Regions from separate parts of the Pseudomonas sp. R3-41 genome, predicted to be linked through region 1. Evidence: predicted binding sites of a transcription regulator. Region 1 holds the regulator's gene; each other region holds the start of a gene.
What was found. Region 1 encodes FliA, which starts transcription of late flagellar genes. Its sites were predicted from a motif close to CTAAAGTTTNNNNNNNNNNNGCCGNTAA; they were not measured.
Positions count from the first base shown of each region.

Region 1 (3,278 bases):
TCATCGGCGCCGAAGCTCATTAATGGCTGCTCCTAAAATAGGGCTAAATCAAAATCCAAGGCTGGACAGCAAATCGTCCACATCGTCCTGACCGGACATAACGTCTTCTCTTTTATCGGCATGAATTTGCGGACCTTCACCCTGAGAGAGATGTTTTTGTGGATCTTTTTCAGCAAGTATCGCTTCACGGTCGTGTTCGATGCCTGCAAAGCGGTCGACCTGGCTAGCCATCAGCACCAGTTTGAGCAGGTTGCTTTCCACTTCGGTGACCAGTTGGGTCACACGCTTGATCACCTGGCCGGTCAGGTCTTGATAGTCCTGGGCCAGCAGAATGTCGTTGAGGTTACTGGCCACGGCGCGGTTTTCGTTGCTGCTGCGCGTCAGGAAACCGTCGACCCGACGGGCCAGCTCCCGAAATTCTTCAGCACCGACTTCGCGACGCATGAACCGGCCCCAGTCGGTGCTCAAGGCCTGGGCCTCTTCACTCAGGCCATTGACCAGCGGTGTTGCGCTTTCCACCAGGTCCATGGTGCGGTTGGCCGCGGCCTCCGTCAGCTTGACCACATAGCCCAGGCGCTCGGTGGCGTCGGTGATCTGCGAGACTTCCTCGGCCTGCGGCATGTGCGGGTCGATCTGGAAATTGACAATCGCGCTGTGCAGTTCACGCGTGAGCTTGCCCACTTCCTGATACAGACCACGGTCACGGGTCTGGTTGAGCTCATGGATCATTTGAACCGCATCGCCAAAGCGACCTTTTTCAAGGCTGTCGACCAGTTCGCGGGCATGTTTTTTCAGGGTCGATTCGAAATCGCCCATTGAAGATTCGTTGTCCATAGCTCCCCCGTGGCGCCGTTAACCGATGCGTTCGAAGATTTTTTCGATCTTCTCTTTCAACGCCTGGGCCGTGAAGGGCTTGACCACATAGCCGTTTACACCGGCCTGGGCCGCTTCGATGATCTGCTCGCGCTTGGCTTCGGCAGTCACCATCAGCACCGGGAGGTGCTTGAGTTTTTCGTCGGCGCGCACATGGCGCAGCAAGTCGATACCGGTCATGCCGGGCATGTTCCAGTCAGTCACCAGAAAGTCGATGCTCCCGCTGTTGAGGACCGGAATGGCTGTGACGCCATCATCCGCCTCGACCGTGTTGGTGAACCCAAGGTCACGCAACAGGTTTTTTATGATCCGCCGCATCGTTGAGAAGTCATCAACGATGAGGATTTTCATGTTCTTGTCCAATTCGACCTCCAAGCAGTCTTAAACGCGCCCAGCACCTGGACGCGCCATTTCAATCAATTCCGGCACAACACTCGACAACGGTCTGGAGCACAACGGATGGAAACTGACCCGGCAACGCCATGCCAGTCCCGCTCGCAGTGTCCCCACACTGCCTGTCAGCGCGCTCGCCACTCCCCCAAACGGCCCCGCAAGCGGGCCGCGCACTGGCTGTGTAACTGGCTGACCCGAGATTCGCTGACCCCCAGGACCTCACCGATTTCCTTGAGGTTCAGCTCTTCGTCGTAGTACAGCGCCAAGACCAGTCGCTCACGTTCCGGCAAATTGGCAATCGCATCCGCCAGCGCGCTCTGGAAACGTTCATCTTCCAGGTCACGTGACGGCTCCATGTGAGCACTCGCGTTATCCTCATGCAGCCCTTCGTGCTCGCCGTCCTGCAAGAGGTCGTCGAAGCTGAACAGGCGACTGCCCAAGGTATCGTTCAAAATCCCGTAATAATCATCGAGACTCAACTGGAGTTCGGCCGCAACCTCGTGATCTTTAGCGTCACGCCCAGTTTTAGCTTCGATTGCCCGAATCGCGTCACTGACCATGCGGGTATTGCGGTGCACCGAACGCGGCGCCCAATCGCCCTTGCGGACTTCATCGAGCATCGCCCCACGAATGCGAATACCGGCATAGGTCTCGAAACTGGCGCCCTTGCTGGCGTCGTATTTGTTCGACACTTCAAGCAGGCCGATCATGCCGGCCTGGATCAAATCCTCGACCTGGACACTGGCCGGCAACCGCGCCAGCAAGTGATAGGCGATACGCTTGACCAGTGGCGCATAACGCTCGATCAATTCGTATTGGGCGTCCCGTGCCGATTTTTTGTAGAGATGGTTGTAACCGCTGGCTGTCATAACACGGGCCCTGCTGTTTGTTGCACAAGACGCTCGACGAAAAACTCCAGATGCCCGCGGGGGTTGGCCGGCAGCGGCCAGGTATCGACCTTTTGGGCGATCGCCTTGAACGCCAGCGCGCATTTGGAACGTGGAAAGGCTTCATAAACGGCACGTTGCTTCTGGACGGCCTTGCGCACGCTTTCGTCGTAAGGCACTGCACCGACGTATTGTAGGGCGACGTCCAGGAAGCGATCGGTGACCTTCGTCAACTTGGCGAACAGGTTGCGTCCTTCCTGCGGGCTCTGGGCCATGTTGGCCAGGACGCGGAAGCGGTTCATGCCATAGTCGCGGTTAAGCAGTTTGATCAGGGCATAGGCGTCGGTGATGGACGTCGGTTCGTCGCAGACCACCAGCAGCACTTCCTGGGCGGCGCGCACGAAACTGACGACCGAGTCGCCGATGCCGGCCGCGGTGTCGATCACCAGCACATCGAGGTTATCGCCGATGTCGCTGAACGCCTGGATCAGGCCCGCGTGCTGCGCCGGGGTCAGGTGAACCATGCTCTGGGTGCCGGAGGCAGCCGGCACGATGCGAATCCCGCCCGGCCCCTGCAACAGCACGTCGCGCAGTTCGCAACGGCCTTCGATCACGTCCGCCAGGGTGCGTTTGGGGGTAAGCCCCAGCAACACGTCGACGTTCGCCAGGCCCAGGTCGGCGTCCAGCAGCATGACCCGTCGGCCAAGCTCTGCCAGAGCCAGGGACAAGTTCACTGACACGTTAGTCTTCCCGACGCCACCTTTGCCGCCGGTCACCGCGATCACCTGTACGGGATGCATGCTGCCCATGTTCGTTCTTTACCTTGTCTTCTTAGACGGAGGCCACATTACTGGCTGCGCGTTCGCATACGGAACAATGCATGGCAGACCATCGATGTAGGTACAAAAAATATTCATGATTACCTCAGCCGACCTGCTTGGTCGGGCTGTGGTAGATGTCAGCGAACATGTCAGCCATGGCTTCTTCGCTGGGTTCTTCCTGCATTTGCACACTCACGGCACGACTGACCAGTTGATGACGGCGCGGCAGATGCAAATCATCCGGGATCCGCGGCCCGTCGGTCAGGTAGGCCACCGGCAGTTCATGACCGATCGCCAGGCTCAA
Region 1 is NZ_CP096421.1:5,094,905-5,098,182, forward strand. Features, by position in the region: gene M1D99_RS21845 (chemotaxis protein CheA) at 1-20, opposite strand, end outside; gene M1D99_RS21850 (protein phosphatase CheZ) at 49-834, opposite strand; gene M1D99_RS21855 (chemotaxis response regulator CheY) at 853-1,224, opposite strand; gene fliA (RNA polymerase sigma factor FliA) at 1,392-2,135, opposite strand; gene fleN (flagellar synthesis regulator FleN) at 2,132-2,962, opposite strand; gene flhF (flagellar biosynthesis protein FlhF) at 3,078-3,278, opposite strand, start outside.

Region 2 (3,278 bases), 2.9 Mb from region 1:
CGCGAAGGCGGTGTGTCAGAAGTGAATACATTGGCTGACACACTGTATTCGCGAGCAAGCCCACAGGGGATTTGTGATGGACACAAGATTCTGCATGCCACAAATCTTTAGCTCCCGGCAGAAACTGCCGAAGGCTGCGATCCTCCGCTTCCGATAGGGCCTGGTAGCCCAGGCGAAAACATCTGGATCGAGAGCGAAAGATCGCAGCCTTCGGCAGCTCCTGCTGCTCCGGGTCAGATGCGGAACTGCCCCACCAGTTGACCCAGGCGCTGGCCCAGGTCGGCCAGGCTGCGGGACGTCTGGGCGCCGAGTTGGGTTTCGTCGGCGACGCTGTCCACGGCCACGGCGATCTGATGCACGCTGCGGTTGATTTCTTCGGCCACGGCAGTCTGTTCTTCGGCGGCGCTGGCGATCTGGGCGTTCATCGAGTTGATGGTGCCGATCAGCTGCGCCATGGTGTCCAGGGACGCGCCCGCCTCGTTGGCCCGTTCCGAGGTGCCATCGCCGGCCTCGCTGGAACGACGCATCGCTTCCACTGCCGCGTGGGTGCCCGATTGCAGCCGGTCGATCATGCCCTGGATTTCCTGGGTACTTTGCTGGGTCCGGCTGGCCAGGGCCCGCACTTCATCGGCCACCACCGCGAACCCACGCCCCGCCTCGCCGGCACGCGCGGCCTCGATGGCGGCGTTGAGGGCCAGCAGGTTGGTCTGCTCGGCGATCGAACGAATCACCCCGAGCACACTGACAATCGAGGCCACGTCTTGCTGCAGGCTGTCCAAGGACACGCCGCTGCTGCGGATATCGTTCACCAGCGCATGAATCTGTTGGATGCTGCCTGCCACCACGCGCTTGGCCGATTGGCCTTCTTCGTCGGTCTGCTGGGCCGCGACGGCAGCGCCCTGGGCACTGCGAGCGACTTCCTGGGCCGCCGAGGACATCTCGTTGATCGCCGTGGCGACCTGATCGGTTTCGTGGCGTTGACGCTCCATCGCCTGTTCGGAGCGCTGGGCCTGCTCGGAGACTTGGGTCACCAGGCCGGTCAGTTGCGAGGTCATGTCGGTGATCTGCCGCACCAGGCCGTGGATCTTGTCGACGAAGCGGTTGAACGAACCGGCCAGTTGGCCCAGTTCATCCTGGCTGGTAATCGCCAGGCGCCGGGTCAGGTCACCCTCGCCCGCCGCGATGTCATCGAGGTTGTCTTTCATCAGGTGCAGGGGGCGCAGGATCGTGTTGGCGAGCACCAGGCCCACCACCGCAATCACCAGCAACACCACGGCGGCGATCCCGACGATGCTCAGTACCACGCCTTGCAGGCGATCGTGGACCTTGGCTTCCACCAGCGCCACCTGGGCTTCGATGCCGTCCAGGTTGACTGAACTACCGACCGCCAAGTCCCACTTGGGCAGGTATTCGGTGTAGCCGAGCTTGGGCACCAGGTCCTTGCTGCCGGGCAGCGGCGAGCTGTATTCCAGGTAATGCGTGCCGTCCTTGGCGACTTTCACCAGGTCGCGGTTGACGTAGACACCGTTCGGATCGCGGTTGTCCTTGAAGCTCTTGCCCACGCCATCGGGGCTGTTGGCCTTGAACAGACGAATGGTCTCGGAGTCGTAACCGAAGAAATAGCCGTCCTTGCCGTAGCTGATGTTCGACAGCAGCTTGATGGCCTGGGCGCGCGCCTCGTTATCACCCGGCGCGGCGGCATCGTAGAGCGGCTTGATCGCGGTCAGGCCCACCGCCACGTAGTTCTGCAGCGTGGCCTTGGCCTCGCTGAGCAGGCGCTCGCGGGTTTGCTGGACTTCTTTACTCGCTTGTTCCTTCAAGATGAAAGCCGTGGTCAGGCTGATGATCACGGCGGACAGCAATACCGGCAGTATCGCAAGGGACAGGACTTTAGCCTTCAGGCTCAGGCGCATGCTGTTCACTCTTGTTGGTGTTATTGGCGTGGTTAGCTGTATTAACGGCAGCGCACGGCAAAACTGTAGGACAAGGTGAACAGTCAGTTGGCAGAGTCGCTGGATTCAAGGGCCTCTTCGCGAGCAAGCCCGCTCCCACAAGGGATTGCTGGTGTGCACACATTCCGTGTTCACAGCAGATCCAGTGTGGGAGCGGGCTTGCTCGCGAAGGTTGCGACTCAGTCCTAGAGTCTTGTTGAATCAGCCTTACAACACCATCGCCGCCACCCAACCAAACGCCAGCAGTGGCAGGTTGTAGTGGATGAAGGTCGGGACCACGGTGTCCCAGATGTGATGATGCTGGCCGTCGATGTTCAGGCCGGAGGTCGGGCCCAGGGTCGAGTCCGAGGCAGGCGAGCCGGCATCGCCCAGGGCGCCGGCGGTGCCGACGATGCAGACGATTGCCAGCGGGCTGAAGCCCAGCTGCAGGCACAGCGGCACGAAAATCGTCGCCAGGATCGGCACCGTGGAAAACGACGAGCCGATGCCCATGGTCACCAGCAGGCCCACCAGCAACATCATCAGCGCGCCGATGCCCTTGTTGTGGCCGATCCAGGCCGCCGAAGCTTCCACCAGGCTTTGGACTTCACCGGTGGCCTTCATCACCTCGGCGAACCCTGAGGCGGCGATCATGATGAAGCCGATCATCGCCATCATCTTCATGCCTTCGGTGAACAGGTCGTCCGTCTCACGCCAGCGCACCACCCCCGACAGCGAGAAAATCAGGAACCCGGCCAGGGCGCCGATGATCATCGAGTCCACCAGCAGCTGGATCGCGAATGCCGCCGCCACCGCAACCCCGGCCACGATCAGGCTCAGCGGGTTGTAGCGCACGGCCACTTGCTCGGCCTTGGCGATCTTCTTCAGGTCATAGACGCGTTTCTTGCGGTACGTGATGAACGACAGCGCCAGGCCAAACACCATGCCCAGCGCCGGGATGCCCATGGCGTGGGTGATATTGATGCCACTGATGTCGACGCCGCTGCGGGCGACATTGGCCAGCAGGATTTCATTGAGGAAGATGTTGCCGAAGCCCACCGGCAGGAACATATAGGGGGTGATCAGACCGAAGGTCATGACGCAGGCGATCAAGCGACGGTCCAGCTGCAGCTTGGTCAGCACGTAGAGCAGCGGCGGCACCAGCAGCGGGATGAAAGCGATGTGGATCGGCAGGATGTTCTGGGAAGCGACCGCGACCGTGCCCAGCAGACCGATCAGCACCCATTTGACGCCCGAGCCACCGGCGACGTCCTGGCGATCCACCAGGGCCAGGGCTTTGTCCGCCAGGGCGTGGGCCATGCCGGACTTGGCAATCGCCACGGCGAA
Region 2 is NZ_CP096421.1:2,241,357-2,244,634, reverse strand. Features, by position in the region: gene M1D99_RS10050 (methyl-accepting chemotaxis protein) at 234-1,913, opposite strand; gene M1D99_RS10045 (Na+/H+ antiporter NhaC family protein) at 2,160-3,278, opposite strand, start outside.
Region 2: the regulator FliA is predicted to act here: its motif matches at 1,955-1,982, upstream of M1D99_RS10050 (methyl-accepting chemotaxis protein).

Region 3 (3,278 bases), 1.1 Mb from region 1:
ACAACTGCTGGGCCAGCAAGGCCCCGGGCCAACCGCCAGCCAGCTCCAGCGCATGCAGCACGTTCTCCGGGGTACGCCAGGCGTCGGCGCGGGCCTTGCGCTTGTCGCTCCAGTACAGCAGGAACGCCACCAGGCTGACGACACCATAGGCCGCCATAGGCACCCACGACACGCCCCGCAGGCCGAACAGCAGCGAGCCGAACAGCGGCAAGGCGCAGACCAGGGCAAACACCATCAATTTGAGCCGCAGGTTTTGCACGCCGCCGCCGGCATTGCGCCCAGCGCGTTGGCGGGTGCCCGAGTTGTTCATGGCTTGGCAGCGGTCCAGTCAACCCAACCGAACTGCCAGGTGGCCAGGATCAGCAGGCCGAACGCAATCCGATACCAGGCGAACACGGCGTAGCTGTGACTGGCGATGAACCGCAGCAGGCCCTTGACCGCGATCATGGCGAAGATGAACGCCGTGACGAAACCGATGGCGAACACCGGGAAATCCGCCGGCACGAACAGCTCACGGTACTTGTAGCCCGAGTACACGGCCGCACCGACCATGGTCGGCATCGCCAGGAAGAACGAAAACTCGGTGGCGGTCTTGCGTGACAGCCCGAAGAGCAAGCCCCCGATGATGGTCGCACCGGAACGGGATGTACCCGGGATCATTGCAATGCACTGGGCCAGACCGACCTTCAACGCATCCTTCCAGGAAATATCGTCCACCGTTTCAGCATGTACCTGGTGCTGGCGCTTTTCGGCCCAGAGCATCACCAGGCCGCCCACCACCAGAGCGGCGGCCACGGTGACCGGGTTGAACAGGTAATGGTGGATCCAGTCGGCAAACAACACGCCCAATATCACGGCGGGAAAGAAGGCAATCAGCAGGTTGGCGGTAAACCGGCGGGCGCTGGGTTGCGTCGGCAGGCCCAGCACCACGTCGAAGATCTTGCGCCGGAACTCCCAGACCACCGCGAGGATCGCGCCGAGCTGGATGATGATGTTGAATGCCATTGCACGTTCGCCACCGAACTCGAGCAAGTCGGCGACGATGATCTGGTGCCCCGTGCTGGAAATCGGCAGAAACTCCGTCAAACCCTCTACTACGCCAAGAATCAATGCCGAAAAGGCCGTCCACAAATCCATTCATCCCCCAAAAAAGACCCTGCTCATGCGGGTCTTATCGCTATTCAAGTGTCATACAGGTCCACGCAGCGGCTGCACGATAGCTGCGATCATCCAAAAAAAACCAATGAAAAAATCAGAACAGGCTCAGGTTTTGCGCCGCGGGGCCGAAATCCTATCAGACAAGCCCTGATAACGCTGCCGCGTTATGACCCAGGTCAATCATCAATAGCCGCCAGGCGCTAAAGTGCCGCCCGTCGTTAATGACAAGAATAAGAAACCGGAGTGACAGCGTATGAATAGCTTGCGCAGTGTGTCGATCAGCCGACGCTTGTGGCTCATCCTGGTGGTGGCCATCGTGATGTTGTTCACGCTCGGCGCCTTTATGCTCAAGCAGATCCACACGGATCTGTATCAGGCCAAGGTGCAGAAAACCCAGCATGTGGTGCAGACCGCCAGCGGCGTATTGAGCTACTACCATGGGCTGGAAACCGCCGGCACCCTGACCCGCGAGGCGGCGCAGAAGCAAGCCCTCAGCGCGGTGCGAGGCCTGCGCTATGACCAGAGTGACTACTTCTGGATCAACGACCTGACGCCAGTCATGGTCATGCACCCGACCAACCCGAAGCTTGAAGGCCAGAACCTCTCGGCGATCCGCGACCCGAACGGCTACGCGTTGTTCAACGAGATGGTCGCCATCGCCAAGGCCAAGGGCGCCGGCATGATCAACTACCTCTGGCCCAAGCCAGGGGCCGAAGCACCGGTCGGCAAGACTTCCTACGTCAAGTTGTTCGAACCGTGGGGCTGGATCATCGGTTCCGGCGTGTACGTGGATGACGTCCAGGCAGAATTCCAATCCCAGGTGATCAAGGCTTCGTTGATTGGCCTGGCCATCACACTGGTCATGGGCCTCCTGCTGACCTTGATCGTACGGAGCATCGTCCGCCCGCTCCAAGAGACCGTCAACGCCATGGCCAACATCGCCAGCGGCGAGAGCGACCTGACCCGCACCCTCGACACCCACGGCCAGGACGAAGTCACCCAACTGGCCCGGCATTTCAACGCCTTTACCGCCAAACTGCGCCAAGTGGTGAGCCAATTGCAGGCTTCTGCCAGTGAGCTGGGGCAATCTTCCAACGAATTGGGCAACGACGCGGCTCAAGCCCAGGAACGCAGCCAGCAGCAATCGCAACAAATGGAACTGGTAGCCACCGCGATCAATGAAGTGACGTATGGCGTGCAGGACGTGGCCAAGAACGCCGAGCACGCCGCCAGCGAGATGCGCGACGCCGAATCCCAGGCCCAGCAAGGCCAGGTCAACATCGACGGCAGCTTGCAGCAGATCGATCGCCTGTCCCAGACCATCGACCAGGCGGTGGAAGTGATTCGCACCCTGGCCAGTGAAAGTACCCAGATTGGCAGCGTGCTGGAGGTGATCCGCTCCATCGCCGAGCAGACCAACCTGCTGGCCCTCAACGCTGCGATCGAAGCCGCCCGCGCTGGCGAACAAGGCCGGGGCTTTGCGGTGGTCGCCGATGAAGTGCGGCTGCTGGCCCAGCGTACGCAGAAGTCCACCGCTGAGATCCAGTCGATGATCGAGCGCCTGCAAACCCATTCCGAAGCCGCCGTGAAAGTCATCGGCGACAGCAGCCGTGCCTCGCAACTGACCATAGAACAGGCGGGCCTGGCCGGTGCCAGCCTCAACGCCATCGGCCAGGCCCTGCGCAACCTCAACAGCCTGAACGCCTCCATTGCCAGCGCCACCCTGCAACAGGCCCATGTGGTAGAAGACATCAACCAGAACGTCACCCAGGCCGCCGGACTGTCCCACAGCACCGCCATGGCCGCCGAACAGTCCAGCCAGGCAAGCAGCCGCCTGAAGGCGCTGAGTGAACAGCTTAACGGGTTGCTCAAGCAGTTCCGGGTCTAAGGATTGATGAAGCCCTTGTGGGAGCGGGCTTGCTCGCGAATGCGGTGTAACAGTCAGCAAATGCATGACTGAAGCACAGCATTCGCGAGCAAGCCCGCTCCCACATTGGTTCTGTGTGGGTCTTTTCAGGTTGGGTGTTCACCACAGAGCCCAGCGGGAGCAAGCTCCCTCGCCACAGGCTCAACCAACAATGGTATTGGAGCTCTCCACGCCATAGCGTTTACAATCGCCG
Region 3 is NZ_CP096421.1:3,946,146-3,949,423, forward strand. Features, by position in the region: gene M1D99_RS17300 (DUF1294 domain-containing protein) at 1-310, opposite strand, end outside; gene M1D99_RS17305 (undecaprenyl-diphosphate phosphatase) at 307-1,137, opposite strand; gene M1D99_RS17310 (methyl-accepting chemotaxis protein) at 1,412-3,046, shown strand.
Region 3: the regulator FliA is predicted to act here: its motif matches at 1,263-1,290, upstream of M1D99_RS17310 (methyl-accepting chemotaxis protein).